DNA from 3 places in the Devosia sp. 1566 genome. Region 2 is predicted to be linked to each of the others. Evidence: riboswitches for the same ligand, from Rfam matches in the RefSeq annotation. Region 2 holds a riboswitch; each other region holds the start of a gene.
The links. A riboswitch is a leader RNA that binds a small molecule or an ion and turns the genes downstream of it on or off. The one in region 2 is predicted to bind cobalamin.
Positions count from the first base shown of each region.

Region 1: linked by a shared signal. The riboswitch ahead of ELX51_RS00295 (ABC transporter substrate-binding protein) and the one ahead of ELX51_RS03150 (CbtB domain-containing protein) in region 2 are both predicted to bind cobalamin.
Region 3: linked by a shared signal. The riboswitch ahead of bluB (5,6-dimethylbenzimidazole synthase) and the one ahead of ELX51_RS03150 (CbtB domain-containing protein) in region 2 are both predicted to bind cobalamin.

Region 1 is NZ_CP034767.1:68,062-75,281, reverse strand. It holds gene ELX51_RS00310 (ABC transporter permease) at 1-552, opposite strand, end outside; gene ELX51_RS00305 (sugar ABC transporter ATP-binding protein) at 533-2,074, opposite strand; gene ELX51_RS00300 (LacI family DNA-binding transcriptional regulator) at 2,327-3,352, shown strand; cobalamin riboswitch at 3,403-3,609, shown strand; gene ELX51_RS00295 (ABC transporter substrate-binding protein) at 3,761-4,759, shown strand; gene ELX51_RS00290 (iron ABC transporter permease) at 4,768-5,796, shown strand; gene ELX51_RS00285 (ABC transporter ATP-binding protein) at 5,793-6,554, shown strand; gene hdhA (7-alpha-hydroxysteroid dehydrogenase) at 6,721-7,220, shown strand, end outside.
Region 2 is NZ_CP034767.1:644,012-651,231, reverse strand. It holds gene cobN (cobaltochelatase subunit CobN) at 1-1,145, opposite strand, end outside; gene cobW (cobalamin biosynthesis protein CobW) at 1,398-2,456, opposite strand; gene ELX51_RS03155 (CbtA family protein) at 2,453-3,193, opposite strand; gene ELX51_RS03150 (CbtB domain-containing protein) at 3,219-3,401, opposite strand; cobalamin riboswitch at 3,438-3,656, opposite strand; gene ELX51_RS03145 (DUF2164 domain-containing protein) at 3,750-4,004, shown strand; gene ELX51_RS03140 (DMT family protein) at 4,010-4,366, shown strand; gene znuA (zinc ABC transporter substrate-binding protein ZnuA) at 4,367-5,377, opposite strand; gene ELX51_RS03130 (ATP-binding cassette domain-containing protein) at 5,463-6,275, shown strand; gene ELX51_RS03125 (metal ABC transporter permease) at 6,404-7,219, shown strand; gene ELX51_RS03120 (Fur family transcriptional regulator) at 7,209-7,220, shown strand, end outside.
Region 3 is NZ_CP034767.1:3,351,094-3,358,313, forward strand. It holds gene ELX51_RS16010 (hypothetical protein) at 1-482, shown strand, start outside; gene ELX51_RS16015 (hypothetical protein) at 689-1,657, shown strand; gene ELX51_RS16020 (hypothetical protein) at 2,031-2,969, opposite strand; cobalamin riboswitch at 3,361-3,540, shown strand; gene bluB (5,6-dimethylbenzimidazole synthase) at 3,581-4,279, shown strand; gene ELX51_RS16030 (diguanylate cyclase) at 4,596-5,765, shown strand; gene bsh (choloylglycine hydrolase) at 6,416-7,220, opposite strand, start outside.

The sequences.
Region 1 (7,220 bases), 580 kb from region 2:
GTAGGGTATGCGCAGGAAGCTGTCGTAATAAACCGGCCGGTAGATTTCGCGCGCGCCGCTATTGAGCGAGAGGGTGCCGCCATCGGCGAAATAGGTCACGAGCGAGCGGTAGATGCCCATCGTGCCCAGGGTGACGATGAAGGCTTCGATCTTGGCCTTGGTGGTTAAAAAGCCGTTGATGAAACCGGCCCCCAGCCCGAGAATCAGCGAGCAACCCACCCCCAGCAGCACGGTCCAGATTGAGGCGCCCATGCTGTCGACGGCCGAGTTCATGATGATGATCATCATGCCGGCGATAAAGGCGGCCATGGAGCCCACGGACAGATCGATGCCGCCGGCCGTGATCACAAAGGTCGCGCCCACCGCGATGATGCCGATAAAGGCGGAGCGGGTCAGCAGATTGGTGACATTGCCCTCGCCCAGAAACAGCGGGTTGAGGCTATAGCCGAGAATGATCAGCAGGATCAGCGCCAGCAGCGGCCCCAGGATCTTGAGATCGATTTTGAAGCTTTTGGCCGGCTTGCTTGTGGTTTCAGGCACTGACACGCTCATTTTCCACCCCCAGCTTGATGCCGGCCGCGTAACGCATGATCTCGGCCTCGGTGATCTCAGCGCCTTCCAGCACCCCGGCCATGCGCCCGTTGCGCATGACGACGACACGGTGCGAAAGGCCGATGACTTCCTGCATTTCCGAGGAGATGACGATGATCGCCTTGCCCTCGGCGGCCAGCGCCGCGATGATGTGATAGATTTGCTGTTTGGTGCCCACATCGATACCGCGCGTGGGCTCATCCATGATGATGATGTCGGGTTCGCTTTCCATGGTCTTGCCCAGCATCAGCTTTTGCTGATTGCCGCCCGACAGCTTGCCCACCGGCACCGACGGATCGCGCGCGCGCACATCAAAGCGCCGCACCGCGCGCTCGAGCGCCTGCGCTTCGCTGCGCCCGTCGAGAAAGCCGTGGCGCAGGTGCTTCTTGAGCGTGAGCAATGTGAGATTGGGCTGCAGGCCGGCATTGAGCAGCAGCCCCCGCCCCTTGCGGTCCTTGGTCATATAGGCCAGCCGGGCATCGAGCGAGCTCGCGAGATCCGGGAAATCGGCGGGAGCGCCATGCACCTCTAGGGTGCCGGCAGTTTTGCGCGTGAGCCCGACAATGGCTTCCGCCACCGCGGTGCGGCCCGAACCGATCAGCCCGGCAAAGCCGAGGATTTCCCCGCGCCGCAGCTCGAAGGAGATGCCCGAGACCCCGGGCGCGGCGAGATCGCGCACGGAAAGCACGACTTCGCCATCCACATCAGGCTCGTGCTTGGGCGGATAAAGATTGGAGAGTTCGCGCCCCACCATCATCTGGGCGATGGAATCGGGCGTCAGGTTCTCGGTACCGACCGTCGCGATCAGCTGCCCGTCGCGCAGCACCGTTACCCGGTCGGCGAGCTCCATGATTTCTTCGAGCTTGTGGGAGATGAAGATCACCGCCACGCCCTTGGCGGTGAGGCGGCGGATCTGCTCGAAAAAGGTCTGGGTTTCGCCAACCGACAGCACGGCGGTCGGCTCGTCCATGATGATGACGCGCGCATCGCGGCTGATCGCCTTGGCGATTTCCACCATCTGCTTGTCGGCGACGGAGAGCGTGTTGATGCGCGCATCGGGGTCGATATGGACATGGAGCGTGTCGAGGATGGCCCGGGTCTGCTCGCGCATCTGCTTGAGCTGCAAGAATGGGCCGCGGCGCAATTCGCGCCCGAGGAAAATGGAGTCGGCGACGCTCAAATGTTCGGCCAGCAGCAATTCCTGGTGGATCACCACGATGCCCATGGCCGCCGCCTGCCCATCGGGTGGCAAGACCACGGTTTGCCCCTGATAGGTGATGGTGCCCGAGGTCGGCTGCTCGATACCGGAGAGGATCTTGATCAGCGTCGACTTGCCCGCGCCATTCTCGCCGATAATGGCGTGAACCTCGCCGGGCCTGATGTCGAAATCGATGCTGAACAGCACCGGAATATCGCCAAAGGACTTGGAAATGCGGTGGGCCGACAAGATCGGGGACGCATTTGCGTCTTGCGCATCGATCATGCTGCCGCCCTCCCCCAAGCATGGCGCACTTACTGTGCGGCTCTCTGCTTGAGTGCCGGTGTAAAGGTTTTCAGGATTGATGTAAAGGTTTACACAGGTGCATAACTGCTATGGGGGAGTGGTAGAGCGTGCCGCCTGGGTCGACCTCTGCTAAGGGGCACAGGCGCACTGATTGATCGCGCAAATGACACTTGTCTGGGCGTAAGCCGGTTGCAGCGCAACCGAGCGGCGCGGAGGGCGGAGCGGGGCGGAGTGCAGCAGCAAAAGCTGGCGACCATTGAAGATGTTGCGGCCATGGCCGGGGTGTCGATCGCCACCGTCAGCCGCGCCATCAACGAGCCGACCAAAGTCGCCGACGCCACCCGCCGCAAGGTCGCCGAAGCCGTTGCCCGCACCGGCTACACCACCAATGCCCTGGCGCGCTCGCTGCGCATGCGGCGCTCCAACATGATCCTGATCCTTGCCCCCGATGTGGGCGACCCCAATTTCTCCAACATCCTCGTGGGTCTCGAGACTGAAGCCAGCAAGCGCGGCTATGGGGTACTGATCGGCAATACCCAGAACGATCCGAGCCGGGAAACCGATTATCTCCGGTTCATCAGCTCCAACCAGGCGGATGGATTGATCCTCTTTACCGGCCACCTGCCGTTCGGCTTCGGGCAGGATCGCGGCGAAACCCGCCTGCCCCCGACCGTCGCCGTTAACGAGCCGGTGACGGGGCAAAGCATTCCCTTTGTCGGGGTCGACAATGTCGAGGGCGCCCGCGTCGCCACCGAGCACCTGATTTCGCAGGGGCACCGGCGCATCGCCTTTATCGGCCATTCCAGCAGCCGGGAGATTAACCGCTTGCGCGAAGCGGGCTATCGCGCGGCCCTTGAAGGGGCCGGCATCCGCATCGATCCGCGGCTGATCCTCGATGGCGATGGCACGACGGAAAGCGGACGCGCCGCCGCCGAGCTGATGTTTGTGCGCGATGCGCTGCCCAGCGCGTTTTTCTGCGTCAATGATGCAACGGCCCTCGGGGTCATCATCGCGCTCAACACGCGCCGCTATGAACTGCCGCGGCAGTTTTCGGTGATGGGGTTCGACGATATTTCCTTTGCCAGCTTTGTCAGCCCGTCGCTGACGACGATGAAGCAGCCCCGGCACCGGATCGGGGAAGCGGCGATGGAATTGCTGCTGACCCTGCTGGCCGACGAGCAGCCCAAATCCACCAATATCCTGTTGCGCGCGGAACTAGTGGTGCGCAGCTCGGTGGCGCGGCTGGCGAGCGGCTGACCGCGACACCCCCTCCGCCACTTCCCCCTTGCCCAGGGTCCGACGCGCCGCTAAGACGGCGGGGTCACGGTTCCGCCATCGAGCGCGGATGAAAAGGGAATACGGTGCGGATTACCCATCAGGGGCCAAAACCGAAGCTGCCCTCGCAACTGTAAGCGGCAAGTTCACCGTCCAAGCCACTGGTCAAGCGACCGGGAAGGGGACGAGGAGCGCCAGAGCCGCGAGCCAGGAGACCTGCCGGGACATCGACCAGCAAACCGAACGAGGTGTTTCGGTGGGGTGCGGACCGGCTCTTGCCTGGTCCGATCGTTGCCGCTGCGCCCTCTTCGGGGTAGCGGCAGCATGACCTCAACTTTCCCCTCGTGTCTGGCTGATCGTTTGGCTTGAACAGCATCACGAGAGGTTTCGATGCGTCTATTCTCCCTTCTGGCCAGCGGCATTTTTGTTGCCACGGCCAGCACGGCCTTGGCCCAACACGCAACCCAATACCCCCTGCAGCTCGAAAATTGCGGGGTCGAACTCACCTTTACCGAGGCACCGCAGCGGGCCGTCGGCATCGGGCAGAACAGCTCGGAAATCCTGCTGCTGCTCGGTCTGGCCGATCGCATGGTGGGCACCGCCACCTGGGTTTCGCCGGTGCTCGAAGAGGTTGCCGCCGACAACGCAAAAGTGCCGCGCCTGGCCGACAGCACCGCGAGCTATGAAGCAATCCTTGGCACCGAGCCCGATTTCATTGCCGCCCAGTTCGGGATGCGCGATGAAGCGGGTAACCGCGAGCAATATGCTGATCTCGGGATCCCGAGCTATATCTCGCCGACCACCTGCGCCATGAAGGATGCCAGCAACGGCGATGGCGTGCGCCTCGAACCCTGGACCAGCGAACTGCTCTACCAGGAGATCAGCGAATTGGCGGCGATCTTTGACGTCAATGAGCGGGGGGCCGAACTCGTGAGCGAGCTGCGCAGCCGCGAAGCGGCCGTGCGCGCGCAACTGGGGAAGCGTGCGGCGGGGCTTTCCATGGTGTTCTGGTTTTCGAGCCCTGAAATCGCCGGGGATGCCTGGGTGGCGGGCCGCAATGGCGCTTCGGCCTATATGATGGAGGTGCTGGGTGCCCGCAACATCGTCGACAGCGAAGAAGATTGGCCGCTGGTGAGCTGGGAAGCCATTGCGCCGGCCGACCCCACCGTCATCGTCGTAGGCACGATGGACCGGCGCAACCGGCCGGCCGATGACCCTGCCGTCAAAATGGAGTTTCTCCAAACCGACCCGGTGGTCAGCCAGCTCAGCGCCGTGCAGGCGGACCATCTGGTGCTGCTCGACGCGCAGGCAATGAACCCGACCCTGCGCACCATAGGCGGGCTCGAAATTATGGCGGGGGCGCTGCAGAGCCAGGGCCTGCTGCAATGACCATGGCGATGACCCAGCGGCGCCGCGCGCGGCTGGGGGGATCGGTGATCGCGGGGGCAGCCTTGCTGCTGCCCCTTGCCGTGGCGCTGGGCGTGGGGATTGGCGAAATGCCCATTTCGCTCCACACCACGCTCCAGGCCATCACCAACCGCCTGGGCTGGACGCAGTTCGAGATCAGCCGCATCCAGGAAAGCGTGATCTGGGATTATCGGCTCAGCCGCTCACTGGTAGCGGCCGCCTGCGGGGCGGGGCTGGCGCTGTGTGGCGCGATCCTGCAATCGCTGCTGCGCGATCCGCTGGCCGAACCCTATGTGCTGGGCGTTTCGGCAGGCGCCTCGACCGGGGCGGTCTGCGTTATCGTGCTCGGCATGGGGGCGGGTAGCGCCGCCATTCCGCTGGGCGCCTTTGCCGGAGCCCTGGCCGCCTTTGCCTTTGTCATTCTCCTCGCGCGAGGCGCGGCGGGCAGCGCCGAGCGCACGATCCTGGCCGGTGTCGCCGCTTCGCAATTGTTCAATGCGCTGACCTCTTATGTCGTCAGCACTTCGGCCGATGCCGAACAGGCGCGCAGCGTCATGTTCTGGCTGCTGGGCAGTTTTGCCGGCGTGCGCTGGAGCGATGTGGGCCTCGCCGCGGGCGTGGTTGGCGCGGGGCTTGTCGTGTGCCTGCGCTATGCGAGGGCGCTCGATGCTTTCACCTTCGGGGATGACGCCGCTCGTTCGCTCGGCGTGCCCGTGGCGCAGGTGCGGGTGGTGCTGTTTGCGCTCACCGCCCTCATGGCCGCAACCATGGTGTCGATGGTGGGCTCGATCGGTTTTGTGGGCCTCGTCATTCCCCATGTCGCCCGCTTCATCGTGGGCCCGCACCATCTGCGGCTGCTGCCCGCCTGCGTGGTGGTGGGAGCGGTGTTCATGGTGCTGGCCGACATCGTTTCGCGCATCATCCTGCCCCAGCAGGTGCTGCCGATCGGGGTGGTCACCGCGCTGGTCGGGGTGCCGTTCTTTGCCGTCATCCTATATCGCGGGCGGGGTGCGCGATGACCATTGCCGCCCATGGCGTGAGCTGGAAGGCTGGCAGCAAGATCATCGTCGATGGCGTGACCCTCGAGGCGCAGCCCGGCATGACGCTGGGCCTGCTCGGGCCCAATGGGTCGGGCAAATCATCGCTGATCCGGCTCCTCGCGGGTTTGCGCGCGCCCGCTGGTGGCGAGGTCACCCTTGATACCGCCCCGCTGGGCCGCTTCGGCCGGCGCCAGCTCGCCCAGCGCGTAGCGGTGGTCGAGCAACATGCCACGACCGAAGCCAATGTGACGGTGCTCGATGTGGTGCGGCTGGGGCGCACGCCGCACCGCTCGGCCCTGTCGCCCTGGACGCAAGCGGACGACGCCATTGTCGAGCAATCCCTGCAGCGGGTGGAGTTGGCCGACCGGCGCCACCAGCCCTGGCATACGCTTTCGGGCGGCGAGCGGCAGCGCGTGCAGCTGGCGCGAGCGCTGGCGCAAGAGCCAACCGATCTGATCCTTGATGAGCCCACCAACCACCTCGATATCCAGCACCAGCTCGATATCCTGCGCCTCGTGGCCGGGCTGCCGCTCACCACGATCGTGGCGCTGCACGATCTCAACCTCGCCGCCATGTTCTGCGACCAGATCGCAGTGATGCGCGAGGGGCGGCTGGTGGCCGCGGGCACGCCACATGCAGTCTTGACCGAGGCGCTGATCGCCGAGGTGTTCAAGGTGCGCGCCCAGGTGGCCCCCTCGACGCTGCACCGGGGCCTGCAGATCCAGTATCTGCCGTGACGCGGAATTCGCCGGGGGAGCGGAACCCAGCCTGTCAGATCGGCCCACCGCGCGAGGCGTCCACCGGACAGCACGCGCCCCTTCAATACCAGCCCGGGCCTGACCGATATCAAGAGCTGAAAGGCGCGACGGCTTAGGGTTTGGCAAAGGACGACGGGAGCACAGCATGTATGACCCGAATAAGTTCCGCCTTGATGGGCAGGTGGCGGTGGTGACTGGCGCCGGTTCCGGGATCGGGCTCGGCATTGCGCGTCTCTTCGCCGGTGCGGGGGCCGCCATCGTGATCAGCGACCGCAAGCTCGAGGCGGCCCAGGCGGCTGCCGCCGAAATCAACACAACAGGGGGCAAGGCGGTCGCGGTGGCTTGTGATGTCACCCGGGAAGATGACCTTGAGCTTTTGGTGCACACCGCGCTGGACCAGTTCGGCAAGCTCGCCATCCTCGTCAACAATGCCGGAGGCGGCGGCCCCCAGCCCTTTGACATGCCAATGGAGGATTTCCGCTGGGCCTACAAACTCAACGTCTTTTCGGCGTTCCGGCTCACCCAGCTGGCCGCGCCGCATCTGGCGGCAGCAGGGGATGGCGCAGTGCTCAATATCTCGTCCATGGCCGGTGAAAACCGCAACCAGCGCATGGCCTCTTATGCCTCTTCCAAGGCCGCGCTCAA
Region 2 (7,220 bases):
GCTTTGTGGCCGACGAGAATGCCGCCGATGCGGCCATCGAGTTCGGGCATGACGAGGAACATCGCCATGTCCTTGGAGGACAGGCCCTGGGGGTCGGCCTGCCATTGCGTTGCCGAGCGGCCGGACTGGATCAGCTGGATGACGGGGGCATCGGTGCCGCTGAAGGGGTCGGACTTCGTGTCGTTGGGGTCCAACGCGAGGGCAAAGCCTGTCAGGTTGAAGATGGCGGCGGGCGGGAAGCTCTCGAGCACATTCTGCACGAAGCGCACGCAGGCGGCTTCCTTGAGCGAGGACACGAGGATCGGGACCGGCAGCAGGCCTTGGTTCTCGATCTCGGCAACGAGGGCTTGCAGGGTGGCGGTGCCGGCGCCTTCGAGGGCGGCGCGGTAAAAGAGGATGGGGATGTATGTCTCAGCAGACCTCATCCTGAGCTTGTCGAAGGACGAGGTGGTGGCGAGATCGAGTGCCCGACCTCGTGGTTCGACGGGCTCACCATGAGGTCTTCCGTGCAGGACGCGCAGGCCGGTTTCGTCGGTGATGCCGGTGGCGGGGTGCCAGAGGGAGAAGCGGGCGAAGGGCTGGGGCTGAAGGTGGGAGAGGCGGGGCTTGAGTTCGGTCTGAGGGACCCCCTCCCCGGCCCTCCCCTCAAGGGGGAGGGAGGGCTCGACGGCGAGTTCAGTGAACGACCTCAAGATCGCATCAGCATTGGCGGGGCCGCCGGCGATGAGGAGGGCGTGGAGGCGGGTCCAGTCTTCGGGGTGGATGGTGGAGCGGGCTTGCAGGATGGGGTCGGGATTGGCGTCGCCGGGGAGCAGGGCTAGGGGGATCTTGCCGTTGGCGCAGAGGGCAGTGATCTCATCGACGCCGTACTGGAAATAGGCAGCGCCGCCGATGAGGCGCAGGACGATGAGGCGGGCATGGCGGACGGTCTGCTCGAGCCACAGATCAACGGACAGATTGTTGGACAGGCGCAGCGTGTTGGCGAGGCGCAGCTCGGTTTCGCCCGCGCGATCGGCCGCGGCGGCAAGCATGGCGAGTTCGCTATCGGCCGAGGAGGCGAAGATGAAGGCGCCAGGGGTTTGGGCGAGATCGATGGCCTCGCCTTCCTGCTGGATGGCACCGGCTTGGGCGGAAAGAAGGTGCATGTCAGCGGGCCTTGGTGGAGGAGACGAGAGCCCCCTTCCCCGGCCCTCCCCCCTGAGGGGAGGGAGGGCAGGAGCCGAAGTCACTGAGCGTGGGGCTCTTGTGCTTCCCTCCCCCTTGAGGGGAGAGATCGAGGGAGGGGGTGGTGATGAAGGCCACAGATATGCCACGGCACGAGCACGACAACCCCCTCCCCGCACGGGGGACGGTGGGATGAAGCCGAATGTGCCGTGCCTGTGCCATTCTCTTGGAACTTATGCCGCCACGGCTTCGGCGCGGCGCAGGCTTTGGGTGATGGCGGCGCGGTCCAGCGGGGATTGGCCGATGACGACGAGTGCGGTTTGCCTGGTTTCGCCGGGCGCCCAGGGGCGGTCGAAATAGGCGGTAATGCGGGGGCCGACGGCCTGGATGGCGAGGCGCGCAGCCGCGCCCGGCACGGCGGCAAAGCCCTTGAGGCGCAGCACGTCATGGGTGCGGATCGTGTCCTCGATGATGGCAAGCAGCTCGTCCTTGCCGGCGATGGCGGGGAGCTGGAGCGAAAAGCTGTCGAAATCGTCGTGCTCGTGCCCTTCGCCCTCGTGCTCGAGTTCGTGGTGGCTGGGGCGGTTGGCGATGTCGTCTTCGGAAGCCATGCCAAGGCCCAGAAGCGCCGCGATATCGACATGGCCATTGGCGGCGCGAACAATGCCGACGCCGGGGCGCAGCTCGGCGCGGATATTCTGCTCGACTTTTTCGAGGGTGGCGGGATCCACGAGATCGGTCTTGTTGATGATGACCATGTCGGCGGCGGCAAGCTGATCCTCGAAGAGCTCGCCCAAGGGGGTTTCGTGGTCGAGCATTTCGTCGAGGCGGCGCTGGCGGTCGACAGCCGCTTCATCGGCGGCAAAGCGGCCTTCGGCAAGCGCTGCGGCATCGGCCACGGTCACCACGCCATCAACGGTCACCTGCGCCTTGATCTCGGGCCAATTGAAGGCGCGGATCAGGGGCTGGGGCAGAGCCAGACCCGAAGTTTCGATGACGATGTGATCGAATTTTTCAGGGCGATTCAGCAGTGCCTGCATGGTGGGAATGAATTCGTCGGCCACGGTGCAGCAGATGCAGCCATTGGAGAGTTCGACCATGTCCTCTTCACGGCAGGTCTCGTCGCCGCAGCCGGCGAGGATGTCCTTGTCGACGCCGAGATCGCCGAATTCATTGATGATGAGGGCGATGCGCTTGCCCTTGGGGGCATGGGCGAGGAGGTGACGCACAAGCGTGGTCTTGCCCGCGCCCAGAAAGCCGGTGATGACGGTGGTGGGGATCTTGGTGGTCATGCGGGAGCTCCGATGGGGTGGGACGCCTCGCGGCGGGCGAGGCGATCATTGACGAGGCCGAAGACGACACCCAGCACCAGCCAGAACACAGCTGAAGTGCCGATGGTGGCGGCGGCAAAGGCGGTGGCGAGATGGGCCGGAACGGCGCTTGGCTCTTCGGGAGCCGCGGGGGCGCCCACGATGTGCGGCGCGAGGACGAGTGCGAGCGCCACGGCAATGGCCCAGCCCGCCCGGGTCTTAGCCAGCAGCAGGCAGGCGGCGCCGGTGGCAAGGGCCGTCGCGACCCACCAGAGCTGGCGGGCGCCCAGACCGGCGGCGGGCATGCCGGGCAGCTCGGGCGGCAAGCCAAAGGCGGGCGCGAGGGAGAAGCTGGCAAAACCGGCCAGGCTCCACAACAGCGCATTGCCGGTGGCGATGGGGATATTGGCCAGGAGGCCCACGGCGCCGATCACGAGGGCGAAGCCGGCGGCGGCGAGGAGATTGGCGAGCACGGTATAGCCTGTGCGCTCCCAACCGTCCTGGGGCGCCCATTCGTCGGCGCCGTGATCATGGGCCGGGGTGGCCGCATCGTGGCTATGCGCGGCGGGGGCCTCTTCGCCATGGGAATGGCCGCCCTCCCCTTCAAAGCTTTCGGCATGGAGGATCAGCGGGGTGATGCGGAAATGCTGGACCGTGGATGCCACAAGGCCAGCACAAAGGGCTGCGACCAGCGCAGCGAAAAACAGATTGCGGAACATCTTTGTTCGTCTCTCGTGCCCGGCCTTAGTGGCAGGGAAAGCCCATGGCGTGGCGGGTGTCATGGGCGCCGTTGTGCAGGCGATAATCGCCGGCAAAGCCGGTGCCGACCAGCAGGGTCAGCCCAAGCAGGAGCGCGAGCGAGCCGGCGACAAGACGCTGGGACAGCGAGAGAGACTGAAGGCCAGTCGAAACAGTGGCGGTATTCATGCGGCACCCTCCGTGCGCGGAACGAAAAAGAGCTTACAAGCTCGTTGCTGTGCCGGCAGGTCTCCTGGCTTGCGGTGAATAGAGCGCCTCTCGCCTTCCCGGCAGCTTGGCTGCCAGTGGCATAAGGAGAGGAGCGCACCGCTTACAGTTGCGGGGGCAGCCACGGTTTTGGCCCCTGATGGGTAATCCGCACCGTGTTCCCTTTTGATCCCCGCGCCACAACGGGCTTGGGGAACCGACACAGGCTGTGTTCTCGCATGGCGGGCCGGAGGGGTCAATCGCGGCGTGGCGCTTGCCGGACGGGCGATCGCGGCATTATCGTGCCGCCGATTCTGGAGCCCCATCCCAATGAAGCCGATCAAGTTCAGCCGCGACGAAACCAAGGCCATGGTGGCGGAGATTCAGGATTATTTCCGGCTGGAGCTGGACCAGACCATCGGGCAGATGCCGGCCGAGATGCTGATGACCTTTTTTGCCGAAAAGATGGGCGCCTATTACTATAATCGCGGGCTGCACGACGCCCAGGAGCTGCTGCGCAAGAAGCTCGAGTCGATCAGCGATGCGCTGTATGCGCTCGAACAGCCCACCAAGGGCGCGCGGTAATCGCAATGGGCTGGAACTTTGCCACGCTGGCCCCGATCGGGCTCTTGATCGCGTCCAACCTCTTCATGACCTTTGCCTGGTATGGGCACCTCAAATTCCCCGGCACGGCGCTGTGGGTGGTGGTGCTGGCAAGCTGGGGCATCGCCTTTTTCGAGTATTGGCTGGCGGTGCCCGCCAATCGCATCGGCTACGGGGTTTATAGCGGCGCCGAACTCAAGACCATTCAGGAGGTGATTTCCCTGTCGGTCTTTGTGCTGTTCAGCGCCACTTACCTCGGCGAGCAGTTCACCTGGAACCACGGAGTCGGGTTCGGGCTCATTGCGCTCGGGGCATTCTTTATCTTCAAGGGGCCGCTGGGTTAGTTAGCCCAGGCAATCGAGGAGCCCATTGGCGAGGCCGCGCAGCAGTTCGGGGTAAAGGTTTGGGCCTTCAGTGAGGGCCCCGCCTTCGGGGTCGAGCACACCCGCCTTGGCCGTGCTGCCTTCGGTGATCGCGGCAATGATGGTTGGCTCGAAATTGGGTTCGGCAAAAACGCAGGTGGCCCCGAGTTCGGCCACGCGGGCGCGCAGGGCGTCGATCCGCTGGGCGCCGGGCATGACGTCGGGGGTGACGGTGACGGAGCCCGCGACGGTGAGGCCAAAGCGGTTCTCGAAATACTGGTAAGCGTCGTGAAAGACGAGGAAGGGCTTGTCGGCGACGGGCGCGAGGGTCGCGGTCAGTTCGGCTTGCAGCGCGACGAGGTTGGCTTTTTCGCGCTCGGCATTGGCGGCGTAGGCCGTGGCGTTACCGGGATCAGCTTGGCTCAGCGCTGCGGCGATGGCATCGACCATGTGCATGGCGTTTTGCGGATCGAGCCAGAAATGCATGTCGCCGCCATGGTCGTGGTCGTGCCCTTCGTGGGCGTGCTCTTCGTGATCGTGCGCCTCGTGGTCGTGCTCTTCGTGGTCATGGCCTTCGTGATCGTGACCCTCGTGGTCGTGCTCATGGTCATGACCCTCGCCCTCGTGGCTGTGGGCCTCGAAAGTGCCGCCTTCACGGACTGGCAGGAGGGTGATGCCGGGCGCCTGGCTCAGCTCCACCACTTCGGCTTGCCCTGAAAGGGTGGTCAGTGCATCGGCGAGGAACAGCTCCATGCCAGCGCCGGTCCAGAACACCAGATCAGCATCCTGCAGCGCGCCGGCATCGGACGGGCGCAGCGCATAAGTGTGGGGTGAGGCGGCGCCCCGCACGACGAGGGTCGGCTCCCCTACCCCCTCCATCACGGCTGCAACGAGGGAGTGCACCGGCTTGATCGAGGCTACCACATTGGGCGCGGCCATGGCCGTGCTGCCCAGCAGCAGGCTCGAAACCAAGGCAAGGGGGAGCAGCTTCATCGGCGCAATCCTGTTATGTTATTACGTTCTTGCTGCGTTATGCTATAACGTTTAGAACGCTGTCAAGCGACGTGACGGAGCGGAAATGGACGGGCAGGCAGGACGCGAAACATTGATCAGCATGAGCGGCGCTGGCGTGCGCCGGGGGGCGCGCGTGCTGGTGGAAGGGGTCGACCTGGCCATCCGGCGCGGCGAGATCGTGACGCTGATCGGGCCCAATGGTTCGGGCAAATCCACCACGGCCAAGATGGCGACGGGCGTGCTCAAGCCGACAACGGGCACGGTGACGCGCCTGCCGGGGCTGCGCATCGGCTATGTGCCGCAAAAGCTGACCATCGACTGGACGCTGCCGCTGACGGTGGAGCGGCTGATGACGCTGACCGGCCGCTTCAGCCGCAGCGAAATCGAGGCGGCGCTCGATCTGGTCGGGGCGCGGCGGCTCCTCGGAGCGGCGGTGCAGGAATTGTCGGGCGGGGAATTCCAGCGCGTGTTGTTTGCCCGCGCCACCATCCGCAAGCCGGACCTTCTGGTGCTGGACGAGCCGGTGCAGGGCGTCGATTTTGCCGGCGAAGTGGCGCTCTATGAATTGGTGCGCCAGATCCGCGACAGCTCGCGCGCCGGTATCCTGATGATCAGCCATGATTTGCATGTGGTGATGGCGGAAACCGACACGGTGATCTGCCTCAATGGACATGTGTGCTGCACCGGCACGCCGGCGGCGGTCAAGCGCAGCCCGGAATATCTCAAGCTGTTCGGACCGCGCGCGGCGGAAACGCTGGCAATTTATGAGCACCACCACGACCATGAGCACCACGACGACGGCTGCGTGGTGGCGGCTGGGGCGGTGCATGAGCATGCTCATTCGCACGGGCATGGGGGGCACCGGCATGGGCACTAGGGGCATGAAACCCGAGTATGTTGAAGGCGCCCGAACCCCCACCCTAGCCCTCCCCTCAAGGGGGAGGGAACGGGATCGCGCGTTTGGCGGGATTGGGGCGGTTGCATCGGTCCTCCAGGGAGCCGCACATGTTCGGTGATTTCTTTTCGCGCTCCCTCATCGCCGGGATTGGGCTGGCGCTGGTGGCGGGGCCGCTGGGGTGTTTCGTCGTGTGGCGGCGGATGGCCTATTTCGGCGATACGATGGCCCATTCGGCGCTGCTGGGCGTGGCGCTGTCGATCATCTTGTCACTCAACATGACGCTGGGCGTGTTTGCGGTTGCGGCTCTCGTCGCCGGAGCGCTGCTGCTGTTGCAGCGGCAGGCGACGCTCTCGACCGATGCGCTGTTGGGCATTTTGAGCCATTCGACCCTGGCGGTCGGACTGGTGCTGGTGGGCTTTTTGACCACGGTGCGGATCGACCTCATGGGCTTTTTGTTTGGCGATATTCTTGCCGTTTCGGTCGAGGATATCATGGTGATCTATGGCGGGGGCGCGGCGATCCTCGTCGTGCTGGCGCTGGCCTGGCGGCCGCTGCTGGCTTCGACGGTCAGCACCGAGCTGGCGGAAGCCGAAGGGCTGCGCCCGGAAGCGAGCCGGATCATCCTCATGATCCTGATGGCCAGCGTCATTGCCATTGCCATGAAACTGGTGGGCGTGCTGTTGATTACCTCCTTGCTGATCATTCCGGCGGCAACCGCGCGGCGCCTAAGCGCAACACCTGAAGGCATGGCCGCGGTGGCGGCGGGGCTCGGGGTGATTGCCGTGGTGGGAGGGCTGTTCGGCTCGCGCAACTGGGATACGGCCTCCGGACCCTCCATCGTCGTGGCGGCCTTGCTGGTGTTTCTGGTTTCGCTCGCCGTGCCGGTCCACAAATTGTTCGGGAGGAAAATTCATGGCGCATAGC
Region 3 (7,220 bases), 1.5 Mb from region 2:
TTCGTATCAACAGCATCATCGCGCACAGGGGCGAGCACCTGGAGACCTTGCTGCCGCAGCTCGGTTCCGAATGGCGGCTCGCATTTGACGGTGTTTATACCCAGCGCTACATTCGCGAACTGACTACCATGCCTGGCTCCTTGGCCTGGGCCTCCCCCGGAATAGCGGCGGCGCAAACAGCGCCCGCGACCTTCACCCAAGCTAAATTGAGAGTTGCGAACACAGGCGCAGAACCGGGGACTCTGGTGTTTGCCCGGGCGTGGTGGCCGGGTTACCGAGCCGAGTTAAACGGAACGCCCATAGCGGTGCGGGCGGTTGACGGTATCTTCACCGCCATAGACATCGCGGCCGGGAGCAATGGGGAACTTAGGCTGTTCTATGCACCCCCGCTGCTCACCGCCGGCTTAATCGGAGTTGCGCTAGGTTTGATCCTGACCCTTACCCTGCTGCTGGCGTACCGGCGGTTGGTGGTGAAGGGCTAAGCCGATGGCCATCTATATAGCCTCTACTTCAGACGCGAGTTCGTCCATCTAGAGGGTGCGCGCAGCCGAAAAGGACAGCGCGCTGCCCTATCTTTCAAGGGCATCGGTGAACTAAATGGCGGGAGTGGGAGGATGCAAATGGCTCGGTGCAATAGGCTGATAGCGATGGCGCCGGGGCGTTCCTCTGCTCAACATCCGGGGTAACAATGGCCCAGGACGGCGCCACCCGATATGGCCCCTTCACGCTTCCACCTAATGCTCCCAATACAATCCAGATGCGAGGGGACTTCACTCCTACGACCGCGCGCGAGTTTGCGAATGCGCTGCAGGCCCGCCCCGGCGCCAACCTTCTAGACCTAGCCAGCAACGGCGGTGACGCTCTCGATGCCCTTGCCGTCGCCGGAGAAGTGTTCGCCCGCAAGATGGACACTAGGATATCGGCAGGAGCCGGCTGCTACTCAGCTTGCGCTTATGTGTTTCTAGCCGGAGACAACCGCCAGGCCGCAGGCGAACTGGGCGTGCACCAGGTTTCCGGCCCGGGTGACGTTGACCTGACCGCAGCTCAGTACACAATTGCCGATATCCTCGACGCTATGGCAAAGTTCGGTGTCCACTCCGCCGTAGTCACCACCATGTTCCGCACGCCGCCAGAAGGCATGTATGTTTTCAGCCGGCAGGAGCTGGCTGCCCTATCCATCGAGCGAGGTGAGGGAGACCATACCCCATTGGCAGCTCAGGAAAATCAGACAGCTGCGCCCGAGGCACCGGCATACAGCTCAAACGTGCAAGTAGTCGCCCAAACGCGCACTGAGCCCTTTCCTGAGTTTCTCGACCTAGTAATGCCCGTTGCGACCCCTGCCCCGCTATCGCAGACGCTGGAGCGCATCGGCTTTACAGAAGCGGGCGTTCGGATAGCCGCTCCGGTTCTTGCTGCCGTTCTGGGTGCAGACACTATTCCCAGCCTGTCAGAAATTCGGGTGCTGTTCGGGCCATTGAACTACGGCTCCAAAAACTTTGTGCCTTACAGGGTGAGCCTCTATGGCGGCCCTGAGCGGCTCCACCTTGGAACGATAGCTCTTACGGATGTTGGCGACTACAAGCAGGGCAGCGATCCGATGGCTGCTGCGGGCGGCAATGATGGGCATTTAGGAAAACACCGACGCTCTCGGCATTGATGCTGCGCTAAGGCTGAATGGACAGCCATCAGGGCCACAGCAAGAAGGGCCACGCCCTGCGCGTCTTTTCCGCCTTCACCGAAAGGCGGTTCACAGGTCGAGACATTATTTTTCCCGGTTCCACCACGCCGAACGGCCACGCTGCTGCACATGTTAGGCTTGCTTTTACGGTCCAGAGCTAAGCGACGTCGCTTACCTTCGTGAATTCAACCATTCTAAGTAAGGAAAGTGGCGGAGCGGGAGGGACTCTGCACGAATTCCACGTTTTCGCCCGGATATTGGCGGTTTGCACGCGGCATAAAACGCCGGTTGGTACAAGCCGAGGTACAATCGCGGATCCAGCTCGGCTTTGCAAGGGTCTGCATTGTGCCCCTCACTTCCATTGACACATAGTCTGCCCCGAGGGCCGAAAGACCTGTGCAGCACCCCTGACCCTCGCTACGCTTGCCGGCGAGGGTCGTCCTGCCAGCCTGAGCCCCACCCAACCGGTCCTGCGCTTGGCATAATGCGTCATGGCAGTGTGCACCGAGGCATGACCGGCAGAGGCGGCGACCTCCTCGGGCGCCATCCAGCTCTTGGCCGTAGCCATCCCGACATGGCGCAGGGTGTAGAGGCTAACCCGCGCGATGCCGAGGCATTTGCAGATGCGGGCTAATCGCGAAGCGAGCCGGTTATGGAGCTTCTTCCAGGCGCCGGCCTCCTGGACCGCCGTACGCAGGCGCTCGACGAACTTCACAAGAGCGGCAATGGCCTTCTTGCCCATGGATTGGAGATCACGCGCGCGTTCCTCGCCATTTCCCCGCCCATTGGTGGCCTTGGCGTTCTGCACCATCAACATCATGCCCTCCACCCGAGCGTTGAGATATTCGACCGGCCGCAGGAAGAGCGCTGCCCCGAAGACCAGGAAGCCCCGGATCAGCTTGTCATCTGACCGTCCCGAATCATGGAGGAACTGCTCCAGCCGGGTGAACTGCGCGATGGGCAGGCTCTTGCGCTTCTTTGCCGAGGTCTTTCGAGGTCCCGAGTTCGTCGGCAAGGGCCCCCTGCGCAAGCGCTCTACAAGGAGCGTACGTGCTGTAGGATGAAATGGTAACGTCTCCAGTGCCATCAGGATGGCGGCCCGATACTGCCGCACGGTGCTGGGCGACCAGCGTTCATCCTGGGCACAGAACCAGCCGGTGAGTTCCAGCATATCCCCGCCGGCCCGATCTTCCCGCTCGGCCATCAGGCGTAAGTCATGGACCCTCTGGCGATAGGCCGCTATTGTTTGTTCGCTACGGCTGGCGATCCGCCCGGTGCAATCGGTGGTCATGGTGACCGTCTCCCCTTGTTACTCGACGCATCGCGAACACCCTGTCCACGAACGCGGCAAGCCACAAGCTCACAAGCCGGTGATCGATTCCGGCCATCTCTGGTAGGCCTATATTCGTCCCCGGCGCGGCGATGGACGAACCCGACGGTCAATTCCTACAAGTGCACCGATCGGCCGCACACCACGTCGAGGCCACCTGGGCGCCCAATTGATGGCAATCGCGCGGCACCAAACCCACGCGTGCAAGACGGGTGTCTGCTTAATCCCTGCTTCCAGATGCGGCGCTGTGCCTGCGGCGACCTTGATCGATATCCGCTGCATGTTGCGCGCTGCTAGCGGGATCCTGGTCCGTCGGTGAACTTTCGAAGCTGGACAAGAACGGAAACCGGCTCTAGCAATTTGTTGCCTCGGTGCCCGCGCTTGCGGGAGAATCGGAAACGCGGTGCAAAACCGCGGCGCGCCCAGCGCTGTAACGGGGATCCTCGGGAACTATGCCACTGGTCTTGGCCGGGAAGGCTCCCGAAGGAGTTGAACCGAAGCCAGAAGACCGGCCAGGCCTATATCGGTCGCTGTGTGGAGAGCAGCCCCTGTCAAACCACAGGAGCATCGCCATGCCTGCCAGTTTTGATCGCCCCGCCGCCCTTCAATATGCACCGTCAGGTCCGTTTTCCGCCGAGGAGAAGGCCGCGGTGTACAGGGCCATCCAGACGCGCCGCGACGTGAGACGGGATTTTCTGCCCGACGCCATTCCGGAGCCGGTGCTATGGCGCATGCTAGAGGCCGCCCACCATGCTCCCTCAGTAGGGTTGATGCAGCCCTGGAACTTCCTGATCGTCACCGCACTAGCACAAAAAGCGCGGATCAGGGCCATTTTCGAGCGCGCCAATGCAGAGGCGATGGCCATGTTCCCGCCTGAGCGCAGAGGAGCCTATGCGGCCCTCAAGCTTGAGGGCATTTTGCAGGCTCCTGTCGGGATTTGCGTGACCTGCGACCCGGGCAGGGCAGGTCCGGTGGCGCTTGGGGCGACCCATATGCCGGACATGGCCGTGTTCAGCACGGTTTGTGCCATCCAGAACCTGTGGCTGGCCGGCCGCGCAGAAGGGGTTGGTGTCGGCTGGGTGAGTATCCTCGATGAAGGAGCTCTCAAGGAGGTGCTGGGCATTCCCTCCCAGCTACGTGTGGTCGCCTATCTCTGCGCGGGGCTGGTAGAGCAGACAATGACGAGCCCAGAACTCGAGCAGCGTGGATGGCGCCAGCGCCTCCCGCTCGAGCAGCTGGTCTATCGTGATCGCTGGGGTGAGACCGCCTGAAAGCGCCGTATGTCCAGCCAGAGATGGTCTTGATCGGCAAAGCCTATTCCCGCTCTGCCATTGATTATCGGGCGCCGTGACACAGTAGCCTACGGGCCGAAAATTTCTTAAAGAACATGAGTTAGGGTCCGTTAGCCAATACTGAGGGGCCAACGTGAAGTTGTTCGACATGCGACCGCCATACGCAGCTGTTCCTGAGCGAAAGCTGGGCAGCAGGTTGGATCGCATTCGCTCCTTGCTGGGTCTATCCTCCGCCAGTCTTCGCTGTTTAACGGCCGGCGGTTCAACTCCAACTGTTCAGAGTGGATCCTCCCTTGTGTTGAAAGGTGCCGCTTTGAACTTTGAGCGGCGCGCGCGGACAGTCCGGCTACCCTTGGTCCTGGCCAACCTCTATGCCCACGAAACGCTCGCTCCCGACCAACTAAGGTTTGCTGACGGTTCGCCGGTTGGCTTTCTTGCTTTTCTGCCTCTTGGTGGGAACGCCCACTCTCCCAGCCATCTGCTGACGTTGGGTGATAAAACGCCACGGAGCCTCGGCACGGCGAACCAATTAGCCATGATTGCGCTGGAGGCCTTTCATCCCGGACAGATTGAAAGCGGAGGTCCCGCATCATTCGACGTGAGCGACGACCTGATACTCATAGACCAGGCTACAGCGAGCGCCGGTTTGGGCATTTGGCAGTGTCATCTGGCTGAAAATGCGCTTCGGTGGAGTTCTGGAGTTTATGACCTGTTTGGTATCGAGCGAGGCGCCCCTCTGAGCCGGGACCGCACAGTCAGCCACTATTCGGATACCTCGCGAGCCGCGATGGAAGAATCCCGCGCGCGGGCTATCGAAGCTAGAGGCGAGTTCACCATGGACGCCGAGATCATCCGAGCGGATGGTCAGAAGCGATGGATGCGTCTTTCAGCAGGGGTCCAGTTGACCAACGGCCGCCCTGAAAGGCTCTTCGGCACCAAGCAGGACATCACCGAGGATCGTCTCCTGATCGACCGCATGCGTCATCTTGCAGAGACAGATGCCATGACGGGTTTAGCCAACAGGGCACGCCTTCAGGCGCGCCTGGATCGGCCGCAAGGAATCAGCGCCTTGCTGCTCGTGGACCTCGATGGCTTCAAGGCCATAAACGACACTTACGGTCACGCCTTTGGTGATGCATGTCTCAGAGAGATGGCACAGCGGTTGCGTGCTTGCTGTGTCGACGTTCCTCTTGTCGGCAGACTTGGAGGTGACGAGTTCGCGGTAGTTTTACACGCGGAGCATGGGCCTGAGTATGCTGAGCGCTTGGCCCGTCAGATAGTGGAGGTCATGCAGTTGCCGTTTGAATATCATGGTGCAAAGGTCCAGCTGGGCGCCTCCGTGGGGCTGGCCTTTCGTTTGGAAGAGGCAGGAGAGGAGCTTTTCCGGCAGGCAGACCAGGCGCTATATGCCGCGAAAGCTGAAGGCCGCGGAACAAGCCGCAGTTTCAGCAGAGCCGGTTGCTAGCGGTCGACGCAACTCCATCATGGTCATCGCTCCATTGATAGGTCGGCTTCATCTCTCAGGGTGTCTTGGTAGAGGAGGGGGAGGCAAGCGCGGGATCCCACTCAGCAACAAGGTCGAGGGACGAGGTGGGCCCGTTCCATCTGTATCCGTTGCCGTACCAACACTGGTTGCGGCAGAGAAAAACCCAAGGACTGTCGCTCGCGCGCATTGGACCAATATGTTGGCCATCCTGGGTGCGATAAAACTTGCCGTCCTCGATCATCACTGCATTCTCAACCATGGTGTACCTCATCCGGGCTTTCGGCGCTCAAGACTCGACCTTAGTCGGGACATGTGGCTCGATGATGTATCTCCGGTAATGGTTGGCGAGCGCGGACATGTCGCCTTAAGCGTCGCGGCGCCCTTGTTGATGCTCCAGCGGGGAGCGCTTAGCTGCCACAGCAGCCTTCTGGTCCAACTCATCGAGGAAATGGCGCGACCACGTTTGGTTTTCAACCTTGATCACGCCGAGGCGACAAGCTTATCGGAAGCTCGCACTCGAAGTGCACGACCCCACTGGGTTTTCCTGATCCGGCGGTATCAACCGGCTTGGTGCATTAGCTCCTGTCTGCCCTTTCCAACCTCGTCGGCGAGTGCTCGCCTTCTCTCTTCTATGCGACGGTCGGCTCCCTGTAGCGCTCACCGCTTGTCATCAGCGCCCAGACCATCCGGGCGAAGAACTGGCTGATCGATTCTGACTCAGGGTCGCCCAAAATCGAGTTCAGCTTGGTGAAGGCGGCCTTGACGAAGCGAGAGGACGACGACAGATCGCCGGGCAATCCGATCGCGCCCAGGCCGCGGCTGTAGACGTCGAAGCTGAGCTGGTTCGAGAAGTGCTGCTCGGGCGGGTTCGTCGACAGGTGCATGAAGTTGTTGAGGTTGAAGGACTGGATGTCAAAGGTCGGGTTATTGGTGAGCACGCCGATAGGGTTGTCGTAGACCTTCAAGCCGTCGCGCACCGACTCCACAGTGATGGACTTGTCGCGGTCCGAGATGATCCAGTGCAGCGGCGAGAGCGGGAACGCCTCGCTATACGAGATATCGACGAGGTTGAACGCGCGCAGCTCGTCCTTGACCTGGTCCACCGTTTCGAACTTGCCCAGGATCCAGGGGATGAACTCGAAGGGCGTAATATTGGTCTTGCCGGGGTCCTCTGGCTTGTAGTCGGCGTTGCCCCAAAAGGCGAGGCCCGCCATGCTGAGCCCCTTCTCGTTGGTCGCATCGTAGTACAGCGGATAGCCATCCGAGACGGTGGCCATGCCGATGATGGCGTGGTGCGTGTCGAGCCTGGGCATTCTGCGGAACTCAAAGGGGAAGTTGCGCGGCGTGACCGTGACGGTCTCGTTATAAGAGAACTCCAGATCGAGATTGCGGCCGAAATAATGGTCTTTGGTGGTGTAGTTGGCGCCCGTGCAC